2 regions of the Paenibacillus sp. Lou8.1 genome follow, and region 1 is predicted to be linked to the other one. Evidence: riboswitches for the same ligand, from Rfam matches in the RefSeq annotation. Region 1 holds a riboswitch; the other holds the start of a gene.
The links. A riboswitch is a leader RNA that binds a small molecule or an ion and turns the genes downstream of it on or off. The one in region 1 is predicted to bind S-adenosylmethionine.
Positions count from the first base shown of each region.

Region 1 (7,045 bases):
ACGGATTTATTTATTTTCAATCACACGTCACACGATACACTCGATTACACAGGCCGCAAGCTGAATCATGGTAGTAAGGCGATCCTGATGGGGATAGGTGAGCCTGTACGTGAATTGCCTCGTGCTTATGAGGGAGGCGATCTGCCGGGAATTCGTGAAATTAAGCCCTATTGCGGAGGTTGCCTCGTCGTATCGGGTGCGTCCTTTGAGCAGGAGCCTGAGCTGGCGGCACGTGTTTTGGAGCGATTAGCTGCAGGTGAGCAAGAGTGGCCGCTCGTCTTTATTGTGGACGATGCCAAAGAAGTTGTTCGCTCTCAAGCCTCGTTCCTGTGGACGGTATTCACACGCTTTAACCCGGCTACGGATATGTACGCGGACAGCGAAGTTCGTTTGCATCATCTGAACTATAAGCTGCCGATTGTAGTGGATGCGCGTATGAAGCCGGGGTATCCGGATGAGGTATTACCGCGTGAGGATATTGTTAAGCTTGTAGATCAACGATGGACGAGTTATTTCGCTTGACGCCCTAATGAAACCTACAGCCGGATTTTACATTTATAAGGAGGCGTAAGCATGATACGCAAGCTACTGGGTGAGCCGCCACGTGTAAACAAGGGCATCCTGTTAGATGCCATGAACAGCATGTCAGATATGTTGAACCTGCTGGAGTGGCAAATTCAGGCTGGTGGAGATCCGACCCATGATTTTCGGAAGGCGGATATTTTGACACGCGGTCTAATGTCATCTCTGGATGAACTGGAGCAGAGCCATCATGCTGCCGCCTTTTTCCGTATGAAAGTGAAAGCCGGATATGCTGAAGATATGAGCGAGGATGAAAAATCCGACTATGCATTATATGTTTTCTTTTATAAAGATGGGTTTGTGAGGGTATTCTCCATTTTAGATAAGCTGGGTAACTGGCTGAATGATCTGTGTGATTTAAAAACAGGGCAGTATAAGGCTCATTATTCGTATTTTACCGTGTTGCGGCAGCTCAAGTATCTCAAAATGCATCCTGTATTGACCGATAATTTAATTGATATCAAGGACACATACAACGATGCCATCAATCGGCTGCGTAAGCGTCGGAATACGGAGATACACTATATGAATACGGAAATGCAGGATGATCTCTGGCAACGACACCGAGCTTTGTATGGAAAAATCCAACTGGAGGACCTCGATCACCATTTGGAAGATTTGCAGCAGGGCTTGGAAATGGTGTGTCGGTCGCTGTCAAACGCCTTTACTTATACTGCGAAACAATGGGAGAACCGGGCAGTACGCCCAAAAATATGATAGAAAATATCCTTTGACAAAGCTATGTAAACTATCTATACTGAAACCTAGTTTCAGAAAAATGCTTGAATTATATTTTTTTATATAAACTTAACGGACAGCTAAAGCTGGAGTTTAACATATTTTTCTTATCCAGAGAGGTGGAGGGACTGGCCCGATGAAGCCCGGCAACCCGTTCTTTCCCGGTGTAATACACTGGGAGGGAACATGATGGTGCTAATTCCTACAAAACCGCTAGAGTTATAGCGATTTTGGCAGATGAGAAAAGGTTCGCAAGGTGGGGCCCTTTTCATTCTGTGAAAGGGGCTCTTTTTTGTATAAATAAATAGCGATTTTATACAATCCTGAGAGATGACAACTGGTTAAAAGGGTAAGGAAGAAGTGAAGGGGGTCGCAGCACGTTGATAGAGCTTAAGCAGTTAACCAAGCATTATGGCAAAGGTAACCGACGCGTTAATGCGCTGTCTGGGTTGAATCTTTCTATAAAGCGTGGAGAAATATTCGGGGTGATTGGTCACTCCGGGGCGGGGAAAAGTACATTGATCCGCTGTATTAATTTATTGGAACGCCCTACTTCAGGTGAAGTATGGGTAGACGGGGTAAACCTCACCACTGTGAGTCAATCCCAATTACAAATGCAGCGCCGAAAAATCGGAATGATTTTTCAGCATTTTAATTTGTTGTCCTCGGCGACGGTGTATGACAATATTGCATTTCCATTGCGGCTGGTAAACACGCCCAAGCAGAAGCTGGACAAGAAGGTTCGTGAACTGCTGGAATTGGTGGGTCTCGAAGAACACAGTGGAAAATATCCGTCACAGCTCTCAGGTGGACAGAAGCAACGGGTAGGAATTGCACGGGCGCTGGCTAGTGATCCTCATGTATTGCTGTGTGACGAAGCGACTTCAGCGCTTGATCCGCAGACGACGGGGTCTATCCTGAAATTGCTGCTGGATATTAATCAGCGCTTTAATTTAACCATCGTACTGATTACACATGAAATGCATGTCATTCAAAGCATCTGTGATAAAGTTGGCGTCATTCATCAGGGCGACATCGTTGAGCAAGGTCCGGTGGCGGAAGTATTTTTGAAGCCGCAGCACCAGGTAACCAAGGACTTTATCCAACGGGAGTCAGAACATCCCGAAGAGTTACAAGCAGCGATTGCGGCAGCAGGTGGCGGCGAGTCAGCGCAGGTGGTGCGTATCTCCTTCTTGGGCAGCAAAACATATGATGCGATTCTGTCGCGTACGGCTCGAAGTACTGGTGTTGATTTTGCGATCTTGCAGGGAACTATATCTACGATTAAAAATGTACCCTATGGACAGCTAATCGTTCGTTTTGAAGGAAATCATGAGGATATAGAGCATACGTTGCGCGAAGTGTCTGGGCAAGGGCTTGATGTGGAGGTGATTGGACAATGAGCGAACTTGATTTTTCACAAGTGAGTTGGGAAGAGCTAGGGAATTCTACGCTGGAAACCCTTCAGATGCTTGGGGCATCGGCATTGTTCACCCTCGTTATTGGTTTGCCGCTCGGCATATTATTGTTTCTGGCGAGTCGCTCCTCGTTAACTCTGATGAAGGTGATATACATTGTATTATCATTTATCGTTAACATTTTACGTTCCGTACCTTTTATCATTTTGATCGTTGCACTTATTCCTTTTACACGATCGCTGGTTGGTACCTCGACCGGGGTGCTGGGAACCATTCCGCCATTGGTTATCGGGGCTGCCCCATTCTTCGCACGTCTTGTAGAAACGTCTCTGCGTGAAGTGGACAAGGGCGTCATTGAAGCCGCACAAGCGATGGGTGCCTCGACAGGACAAATTATCCGGCGTGTGCTGTTACGTGAGGCACTTCCGGGTCTGCTCGCCGCATTAACCATTACCGTCGTTACACTCGTATCCTACACGGCAATGTCCGGGATGATCGGGGGCGGTGGACTGGGTACACTGGCTATCAACTACGGCTATTATCGTTATGAAACGGCTGTCATGATCGTTGCGGTCGTGCTGATGGTTGTATTGGTACAATTGCTGCAAATGGCGGGAGATCGGCTCGTGCGGCATTATACTCGAAAATAGGGAAAACATATAGATATCCTTATTGATCAGGACGTCTGCTCCTGAATATTACAAATTATTGGAGGGGTAATAACATGAAGAAATGGGTATTGGCTGTATTAAGCTTGACATTAATTGCGGTGCTGGCTGCTTGCGGCACAAAGAGCACAACATCGGATACAAACAATGCGAACGAGAATACAGGCGGATCACCACGTGAAGTGGAGCTGAAAGTTGGAGCTTCTCCTGTGCCGCATGCGGAAATTTTGGAAGCGATCAAGCCTCAGTTGGAAAAAGAAGGGGTTCGTCTCCAAGTCGTTCAGTTTAACGACTATGTACAGCCGAACGTCCAATTGTTTGACAAGCAGCTGGATGCTAACTTCTTTCAACATGTACCTTACTTGGATGTGATGAACAAAGAGCGCAAAATGGATTTGGTTTCTGTGGGCGCGGTTCACCTGGAGCCTTTCGGCATCTACTCCCAAAAATATAAAAAGCTTGATGAACTCCCAGATGGCGCAACTGTAGCTATTCCGAACGATGCGACAAACGGAGGCCGTGCTTTGCTGTTGTTGGAAAAACAAGGTCTGATCAAGCTGAAAGACGCAAGCAACATTGAAGCTACGGTAAAAGATATTACTGAAAATAAGAAAAACCTGGAATTCAAGGAGCTGGAGGCGGCTATGCTGCCACGTCAGTTGCCTGAAGTGGATATTGCGTTGATCAACACGAATTACGCTTTGGAAGCGAAGCTGAACCCTACGAAGGATGCACTGGCACTGGAAGACAAGGATTCTCCATATGCTAACGTTCTGGTAGCACGTCCTGATAATAAAGATTCCGAAGCGATTCAGAAGTTGCTTAAAGCTTTGCAATCTCCAGAAACTAAAAAATTCATCGAAGATAAATACCAAGGCGCAATTATCCCGGCATTTTAAGTAGGGAACGAGAACGCATTGCACGCAACCCCCAGATTCTCTTGAACAAGAGGACTGGGGGTTTCTTTTTGAATGGAGTTGTAGGGGAAGCTTAAATATTTTATACTTGGGGGTGACCGTTCTCTGTGAACAGGAGGAAAATTGTTGAGAGATAAAGTCGCATTCATAACGGGCAGTGCCAAAGGTTTAGGTAAAACGACCGCTCTGCGTCTGGCGGATGAAGGCTGTAATATTGCGCTGAATTATGTGCATAGCCAAGCAGAAGCCGAAGCGCTTAAGCGGGTGATTGAGTCTAAGGGAGTACGCTGCCTGTCCTTACAAGGGGATATCTCTGTTCAGGAAGATATCACGAGGCTGATTGGTGAAGTACAGGATCGGCTAGGCGGAGTCGATATTATGGTGAACAATGCCGGACCGTTCATCCGGGAACGCCGTCTGTTTGCGGATTACAGTGTGGCTGAGATTCATACCATGATACAAGGGAATCTGGTCGGTACCATGTTGCTGGATCATTTGGTATTACCCCACATGCGTAGCCAGCAATGGGGACGTATTATTCATTTTGGCTTTGGTCATGCTGGAGAAGCAAGGGCTTGGCCGCATCGCGCCGTCTACGCAGCCGCCAAGGTGGGACTGGTGTCTTTTACGAAATCACTGGCTGTGGAGGAAGCTCCTTATGGTATTACGGTCAATATGATCTGTCCAGGGGATATTCGAGGAGCAAATAAGGAAATGTCAATTGCCGATGTCATCGGCATGCAGGATAAAGAGACACCGCGTGGACGTCCGGGGAGCGGAGAGGACATTGCGCGAGTGATCGCCTATTTGTGTGAGGAGCATTCGGATTTTATAACAGGTAATATTATGGATGTATCGGGAGGATTAGACCCTATTCGGCCAACCATATAAGCTTGAGTGCTCCCTCAGACGCTGTAACACAAAAAAGAGTCTTGAGCTTCGTTACCGAAGTCAAGACTCTCATGATCATTATGCATCAAGCATTAGAATACTTGTACCACTTCTTGGACGCCGTCGACTTCTTCGAGAAGAGCACGTTCAATCCCGGCTTTCAGCGTGATTGTGGAACTTGGGCAACTGCCGCAAGCGCCTACCAGCTTCAGCTTAACGATGCCGTCTTCAACGTCAACCAGCTCAACGTCGCCACCATCGCGTTGCAGGAACGGACGGAGCTTATCCAGTACATCAGCTACTTCATCATACATTTGAACGCTTTGTGTTTCGCTCATTAGAATTCAACTCCTTTCCTATACCTTTATTATTATATTACAAAGCGGGCCAAATTAAAATGCCCGTCATCCAAAGCAGGTGAAAAAATGTTAAGACCTATTATTGAGTTTTGCACCAGTAATATGCATTGGGGTACCGATGAAATCATGTCCAAGCTGGAACAGAATCCGGATTATGATGTGATTGAATACGGCTGCCTAAGCAATTGCGGTCAGTGCAACGCCGAACCCTATGCGATGGTCAACGGTGAGATTGTATCCGCGGATTCAGCAGAGCTTCTGTACGAAGTGATTATGAACAAAATTAAGGAAGCTGAAGCATGGGATAACCTAGATTTGGATTGAAATATAATGCTCTGTTAGCTAGCTCCTTTTTGTAGAGCATATACATCATGCAAACACTAAACAAAGGAGACCTGCTCTGAGAGCGGGTCTTCTTTGTTTGTTTAGCATACGTTTATCCAAAATGGCGTTTGGACTTCCAGAGCACACCGCTTTTAAGCAGGCGTGGTACTCGTCCGCGCAATGAGGTACTACCCATAAAGCCATAGCCGAACCCGGCCTTCTTGCCAAGTGCGCCTAATGTACCGCGCAGCTTTAAAGGATGCGGATGAGGCGTTTGACCCTTCCACAGGTCGCGTACAATGTGTGCGATCTGCTCCCCTTGCACTTCTGCCGCTTGAGCGCTTGGAGAGTAGGGAAGGCTCGCACAGTCTCCGACCACATACACCTCAGGATGGTCCGGTATTTGATAATATTCGTTGAGCACGATGCGGCCCTGAGGGTCTTTAGGGACGGCTAAATCCTGCACGATTTTTACCGGCTGAATCCCCGCTGTCCATACCACTGCATCCGTTACAATTTGCTCGTCACGGTTATAAATAGCCCCCGGCTCAATACGGGAAACCGCAACATGATTCAGGGCATTAACCTGATGCTCCTTGAACCAAGCATGTACATAGGCAGACAAACGTTGCGGGAATGCCGACAGCACCCGCTCGCCCCGATCCATAATGGTAATATTCAAATCCGTACGGCTTTCACGTAACTCCGCAGCAATCTCAACACCGCTCAGACCGCCGCCTACAATATGGACATGTCCATATGGCTTGATTTCGTTCAAGCGCAGATAGGTTTGGCGGGTATGGTTAAACGACTGGATCGTACAGCTGTGTTCTTCAGCCCCCGGTGTATTGTGAAAGCGGTCGGTACAACCCAACGCAATGACAAGCTGGTCATAGGGCAAGGGTTCACCTTCTTGAAAATGGACTATTTTATTCTCCAGATCCATCGAGGTGACCTCTCCATATTTGCGAATAAGACGTTGTTCATCTGGAAAATGCACCCGCAAATCAAAATCAGAAACCGTACCTGCCGCTAGGGCATAATACTCCGTTTTCAATCCCTGAAAGGGCATTCGATCCACTAAAATAACTTGAACATCGTCGGGAATGTGTTTATCCAGCAATTCTTTGGCAATGGTAAGGCCGCCA
Region 1 is NZ_JANAVN010000005.1:72,591-79,635, forward strand. Features, by position in the region: gene NLX78_RS08505 (UbiD family decarboxylase) at 1-522, shown strand, start outside; gene NLX78_RS08510 (Cthe_2314 family HEPN domain-containing protein) at 574-1,299, shown strand; SAM riboswitch class I at 1,425-1,564, shown strand; gene NLX78_RS08515 (methionine ABC transporter ATP-binding protein) at 1,701-2,723, shown strand; gene NLX78_RS08520 (methionine ABC transporter permease) at 2,720-3,388, shown strand; gene NLX78_RS08525 (MetQ/NlpA family ABC transporter substrate-binding protein) at 3,463-4,305, shown strand; gene NLX78_RS08530 (SDR family oxidoreductase) at 4,450-5,214, shown strand; gene NLX78_RS08535 (NifU family protein) at 5,307-5,552, opposite strand; gene NLX78_RS08540 (YuzB family protein) at 5,640-5,897, shown strand; gene NLX78_RS08545 (NAD(P)/FAD-dependent oxidoreductase) at 6,010-7,045, opposite strand, start outside.

Region 2 (7,045 bases), on a different contig from region 1:
CGACCGACATGTTGGATAATATAGAACTGATTAGATAAAGCTAAAGTATTAAAGTACATTCAGGGTCCAACATACTAAAAAGCAGCAGCCAGTTCCTCATAGGACACGGCTGCTGCTTTTTATGATCAAGCTTGAAAATCGAAATAGGTATCCAACTCCGTACTTTTTCCCCTTTTCTTTTTAAACCCAGTCTTTCTTGCGGAAAATACAGAACATACTGACACCTAGTGCCACCATAATACCAATGACGACAAAATAGCCATAACGTGTATGAAGTTCAGGCATATTATCGAAGTTCATCCCATATATTCCGGTAATGACCGTCAATGGCATAAATACGGTCGTTATTGCCGTAAACACACGCATAATTTCATTGGCACGATTGGCGATACTGGATTGATAAGCTTCTCGAAGGTTACCCATCAAATCGCGGTAAGTTTCAAAAGTCTCCGAAATTTTCACAGCATTTTCATAAATGTCGCTGAAATATTTTTGCAATTGATCGTCGATGAGTCGCAAATCCCGTTTGTTCAGGGTATTGATGACTTCCTTTTGCGGACCCAGCACTTTTTTCAGCCACAGAATCTCACTGCGTAAGCCGATGATTTCGTTCAAATGCGACTTTTTCGTATGCATTAGAATATCTTCTTCCAGTTTTTCAATGCGGACCTCAATCCGGTCACCAACCAGAAAATAGTTGTCAACAATCAAGTCGACCAGCAGATACATAAAACGGTCAGGCTGGCTGACTTCTTGCTCCCACAGCATAGGCTTGAGGGTACGAAGCTCATTGATTTTCTGCTTGGTCACCGTAATGATAAAATGGCGGCCGAGAAAGATGTTCAAAGCTCGCAAAAATATTTCTTCATCATCAAAACGAATGCTATTTACAACGATAAAATAATGGCTTTCATAAATTTCGATCTTCGGACGTTGTTCCTCTTCACTCAAACAGTCTTCTACTGCAAGATCATGCATGGAAAATAAAGGTTGGAGCACTGCCAAATCATCGACATCGGCATCAATCCAATAAAAACCTTCTGCCGGTGCAGTAAGCGCCATTTCAATTTCTTCGACAGGGGTAAAAACCCCGTTGTTGACCAAACGGATTTTCATATATGTCACTCCTTATGCTCCGTCGTAACGGAAATACGTTTACCTTAAGCATAAGGAATGAACTCAGTTAGCCAGTTAGCCGGTGCGGGTAAGCGTGCATTCTCATCAAAAGCCGGAGGCTTTTGGAGCATGCAGAGCCTGGCGTCCCGTCTTTCGGCAAGCTGAAGTCATTCCTATGCTGTTGTTCAGGGATCGCCGCCTACTCGGACTCGGGTCGCCTTCCATTCCGGATTCACCTCTCAAATGTTCTTTTTAGATTGCCACAGTATCGCAGGAAACACTCAAATCTGCACTACTGCTCCATATTTTTGCCTAATAGCACTTGTATAGTATAACGCTCGGCCTACGGCCTTTCAAGCGCAAAATCATGGGCTAAATCAACAGTAGTGGCAAGAGCTTCAGCGAAAGGAGGGATATGATTTAACCTATGGAAAAGGTAGACAAAATGTGATTGCAGGGCACAAATTTAAAAGTCCCATCTTGACGAAGCCCAGCCGATGCATTAAAGTGAACAACAAGAACTTTGTGAACCCAAAATGAATATAGCGAAATCTTATCAAGAGCAGGTGGAGGGACTAGCCCGATGATACCCGGCAACCGGCGATTTTAATCGCACGGTGCTAATTCTTGCAGGACGCGCGCTTTGTACAAAGAGCGTTGCCCTGACAGATGAGAGAGGCGCATATGGATACAAATATGACCTTTCTCTAACCAGAGAAAGGTCTTTTTATTATATGCCCGGCATCTCAGCAGGACGATTTTCGCAAAACTTACCGAACAAGGAGTGAGTTTACATGCCGATTAAAATCCCAGACACGCTACCTGCCAAGGAAGTGCTGGAGGGCGAAAACATTTTCGTAATGGATGAAAGCCTGGCTTATCATCAGGACATTCGTCCGTTGCGCATCGCCATTTTGAATTTGATGCCTACAAAGGAAACGACGGAAACCCAACTATTGCGCCTGGTCGGCAATACGCCGCTGCAAGTGGACGTCACGCTGGTGCACATGAAGTCTCATGTATCCAAAAATACATCGCAAGAATATTTGAATATGTTCTATAAAACGTTTGACGAGATCAAGAACAGTCGTTTTGACGGCATGGTCATTACAGGAGCTCCGGTTGAACAGCTTGAGTTTGAGGATGTGAACTACTGGGAGGAGATCCGGCAAATCTTTGAGTGGACGAAAACGAATGTAACTTCGACCATGCATATCTGTTGGGCCTCACAGGCAGGTTTATACCATCATTTCAATGTCCCGAAATACGGGCTCGACTACAAATGCTTTGGCGTATTTCCACACACCGTGATTAAACCTAAAGTAAAATTGCTACGCGGCTTTGATGAACTGTTTTATGCCCCTCACTCCAGACATACGGAGGTTCGGCGGGAAGATATTGATCATATCGCCGAATTAGAAGTTTTATCCGAATCCGAGGAAGCTGGAGTGTACCTCGTAGCCACGCTTGACGGTAAACAAATTTTTGTAACTGGGCATTCTGAATATGACCCGCTTTCATTGAAATGGGAATACGACCGCGATGTGGCCAAAGGAATGGATATTGAAGTTCCCAAGAATTATTTTCCTAATGATGATCCTGAGCGCACACCGCCCTCAATCTGGCGGGCGCACGCTAATTTATTATTCTCGAATTGGCTGAACTATTATGTATACCAAGAGACACCTTACGATATCGGGCCCCAGATTTAAAAAGGGGCTTGTAGTTTACCCTTGTACAGTACCACCTTGCAGTAGCGCAGCAGTATAGTCTTTGACATCCATTTTTGCAGGATTGGTTATAGCACCCACTATGGAAGTTAACAGGAGGATTCATATGAGTGAGAAACAGTGGAAAATCGAAAGCAGATTGGCACAAATCGGTTCAGTAGAGGAGCCAGTAACCGGGGCTGTTAATTACCCGATTTACCAATCTACGGCGTTCCGCCATCCCCGTCTGGGTCAAAGCACAGGATTTGATTACATTCGGACGATCAATCCCACGCGAAAGGTACTGGAAGAGGCTTCTGCTGCACTTGAATCTGGTGATGCAGGCTTTGCATGCAGCTCAGGTATGGCAGCGCTGCAAACGGTATTTGCATTGTTTGGACAGGGAGATCATCTCATAGTATCGCTGGATCTGTATGGCGGGACATATCGTTTGCTGGAGCGTATTTTATCTAAATTTGGTGTAACAGCCAGTTATGTGGATACGAACGATCTTGAAGCACTCGAGCAGTCATGTCGACCGAATACCAAAGCTGTATTCATAGAAACACCTACAAATCCGTTAATGATGATTACTGATATTCAAGCGGTGGCTGAATGGGCATCACAACATCAGTTGCTTACCATTGTAGATAATACGCTGCTAACACCATACTTCCAGCGGCCATTGGAACTGGGCGCGGATATTGTGGTACATAGTGCAACCAAGTATTTGGGCGGACACAACGATGTGCTGGCAGGGTTAATCGTAACCAAAGGCAAAGAGCTATCAGCTGAAATTTCCTTTCTGCACAATTCCATAGGGGCCGTGCTTTCCCCGAGTGACTGCTATCAGTTGATGAAGGGGATGAAGACGTTAGCGCTGCGTATGGACCGACATGAGCATAATGCAACAGTGCTGTCTAACTATTTACTGACGCATCCGGCGGTGGCAGAAGTATTCTATCCAGCTCTCGAAGGCCACCCAGGTCGTGAAATTCAAAATAAACAATCTAGCGGAAATACAGGGATCTTCTCCTTTAAAGTAAAGGATGCTCGTTATGTGGAACCTTTGCTTCGTCACATTAAGCTCATTGCGTTTGCGGAAAGTCTCGGCGGTGTGGAATCGTTAATGACCTATCCCGCTGTGCAGACACATGCGGACATACCAGCAGAAATTCGGGATGCTGTCGGGGTAGATGACAGGCTGTTGCGTTTCTCCGTAGGCATTGAGCATACAGACGACCTCATTGAAGATTTGCGTTCGGCGTTGGAAGCGGCACGTCAAGAAGTAGAAGGAGGAGAGCTGCAATGATAGAGGATGCGAGGAGGATCGGGCAGGATTTGAACAAAGAGCGGAAGTTCGCTACCAAGCTGCTGCATTTTGGTTCTGAAATTGACAGCGTTACGGGGGCCTCGAGCGTCCCGATCTATCAAGCTTCTACCTTTCACCATCATGATATTTTTAATCCTCCCCAGCATGACTATAGCCGTTCAGGTAATCCGACACGACAAGCTTTAGAGGATTATATCGCCTTATTAGAAGGCGGGGCGTGCGGCTTTGCCTTTGCGTCAGGTATGGCGGCCATCTCCACTACATTTATGCTCTTATCCGCTGGAGATCATGTCATTGTTTCGGAGGACGTATATGGAGGAACATATCGACTGCTGACCTCCATTTTGAAACGGATGAATATTGAAACGACCTTCGTTGACATGACGGACCTCAACCTTGTGAAAGAGGCGTTGCAGGAGAATACAAGGGCTGTATATATGGAAACCCCGTCCAATCCGACACTCAAAATTACCGATGTAGCAGGAATAACCTCTTGGGCACAGGATCACGGACTTTTAACTTTATTGGATAATACTTTTATGACACCTTATTATCAACGTCCGATTGAGCAGGGAGTCGATATTGTATTGCACAGTGCGACCAAGTTTCTGGGCGGACACAGCGATGTGCTGGCAGGACTTGCGGTAGCGCGTACCGAATCGCTCGGGAGACAAATCAAGCAGCTCCAAAATGGACTGGGTACCGTGCTGGCTCCGCAGGAGTCATGGTTGCTCATGCGCGGTATGAAGACACTGGAGGCTCGTATGGCTCACAGCGAAAAGAGTGCAGCCAAGCTCGCTAACTGGCTGAACGAGCGTAACGACATTGAGGCAGTATACTACCCGGGTCTGGAAAATCATCCAGGGCGTGAAGTTCATGAGCGTCAATCCAGCGGTTATGGTGCAGTGATATCGTTTGATGTGGGTTCTGGTGAGCGTGCAAAAGAAGTCCTCAGTCGCGTACGTATTCCAATTGTAGCGGTGAGTCTGGGAGCTGTGGAAAGCATCTTGTCGTATCCGGCGATGATGTCACATGCGGCTATGCCCCATAGTGTACGATTGGAGCGCGGGATTACGGACGGACTACTTCGTTTCTCCGTAGGTTTGGAGGATATTGACGACCTGATCAGTGATCTGGATGAGGCGCTGCGCTAGAGCGTTAGCACATCTACAGCATCTTTGTCGTTTTCACGCCGGGAGCAAATATGTACAGCACTAAACAGCAAGTTTCCAGTATTTCAGGAGGCTTGCTGTTTTCTATAAGAATGACATGAAGGACAGTGTGAAAAAAGGCACTTTCAGTCCTGCTTTGTTATTTCTTGGCTATACGCAATGTTGAGATAAGCTTGGCAGTTGCTTGTTTTCCTAGGTGAAAAGCAGAAAGAAGCGGGAATAAGTATGGTCCCTTACCTAAAGATATGTTAGTATTATCATTAGGTTTTACTATGCTAAATAGCACAGACAACATACAAGGCCAGTCATGAACATACATTACGGCAGGGTTCGAACGCAGGTTTGTGAAAGCATTCTCGTTCATAAGTCCTGTCGTTCATTTCGTCGCCCTGTGACAGCGAAGGAGGATACACCATGAGTGTAATCGACCATATTTTAGATAAAGCCCTACGCGGCGAACGCCTGAATTTAGAGGATACCGTTGCTTTGTTCGAATCAGACGAGGTAGAAAAAATAGGTCACGCGGCGAATAAAGTCATGAATCGCATGCACCCCGATCCCATTAAAACCTTCGTCATCGGACGAAATATTAACTATACGAACGTATGTGACGTATACTGTCGCTTCTGCGCTTTTTACCGTAGACCGGGTTCCGATGAAGGTTATGTTTTGCCGGATGAGGTGATCTTTCAGAAGATCAAGGAAACGCAGGAGGTAGGTGGCACCGAAATTCTAATGCAAGGCGGTGTGAATCCCAATCTGCCGTTCAGTTATTATACGGATTTGCTGAAAGCTATTAAGGAGCGTTTTCCCGATATTACGATGCACTCCTTCTCGCCAGCTGAAATTCACAAAATGAAGGAAAAATCCGGTCTATCCATGGAAGACACGATTCGAGCCATTCATGAAGCTGGATTGGATTCGCTTCCGGGCGGAGGCGGAGAAATTTTGGATGACCGCACACGCCGCAAAATTAGCCGTCTCAAAGGCTCTTGGCGTGATTGGATGGATGTCATGCAAACGGCCCACAAGGTTGGGATGAACACGACTGCTACGATGGTTATCGGCTTCGGCGAGTTGATGGAGGAGCGTGCGCTGCATTTGTTGCGTGTTCGTGATGCTCAGGACGAATGCATTGAAAACAAATATAATTCTGAAGGATTTTTGGCTTTTATTCCTTGGACCTTCCAGCCAGACAATACCAATCTGAAGAAGGAACGCCAGACGCCAGAGGAATATCTGAAGACCGTTGCGATCAGTCGTCTTGTATTGGATAACATCAAGCATATTCAGTCTTCGTGGGTAACTATGGGACCGGAAATCGGTAAAAAATCGTTGTACTACGGTTGCGATGATTTCGGCAGCACCATGATTGAAGAAAATGTAGTTTCCGCTGCAGGCGCAACGTATAAGGTTAACATCGAATCCATTTTACAGTTGATCCGCGAGACGGGTCACATTCCGGCACAGCGCAATACCCGTTATGATATTATTCGTACTTTTGACAGTGCCAGCAGTATTGAACATGATTTTATCATGCAAAATTAATATCCGTTAATATATTGTTAATTACAAAACGCTTATCCATCACTAATCTATGTATAAGGATTAGTGTAGATAAGCGTTTTTTGATGTGTTACTTTGCTATGTTTTCCATCGTTTCATATACATGATCTCAGCCTGCGGGTCAGCCATTTGGATGACTGCCTTAAAAC
Region 2 is NZ_JANAVN010000015.1:27,692-34,736, reverse strand. Features, by position in the region: gene NLX78_RS20250 (HRDC domain-containing protein) at 1-19, shown strand, start outside; gene corA (magnesium/cobalt transporter CorA) at 181-1,116, opposite strand; gene NLX78_RS20240 (hypothetical protein) at 1,211-1,372, shown strand; SAM riboswitch class I at 1,667-1,792, shown strand; gene metA (homoserine O-acetyltransferase MetA) at 1,911-2,828, shown strand; gene NLX78_RS20230 (PLP-dependent transferase) at 2,953-4,137, shown strand; gene NLX78_RS20225 (aminotransferase class I/II-fold pyridoxal phosphate-dependent enzyme) at 4,134-5,312, shown strand; gene mqnC (cyclic dehypoxanthinyl futalosine synthase) at 5,745-6,878, shown strand; gene NLX78_RS20215 (YitT family protein) at 6,975-7,045, opposite strand, start outside.
Region 2: it holds a riboswitch for S-adenosylmethionine, as region 1 does, so the genes downstream of both, metA (homoserine O-acetyltransferase MetA) here and NLX78_RS08515 (methionine ABC transporter ATP-binding protein) in region 1, are expected to answer to the same signal.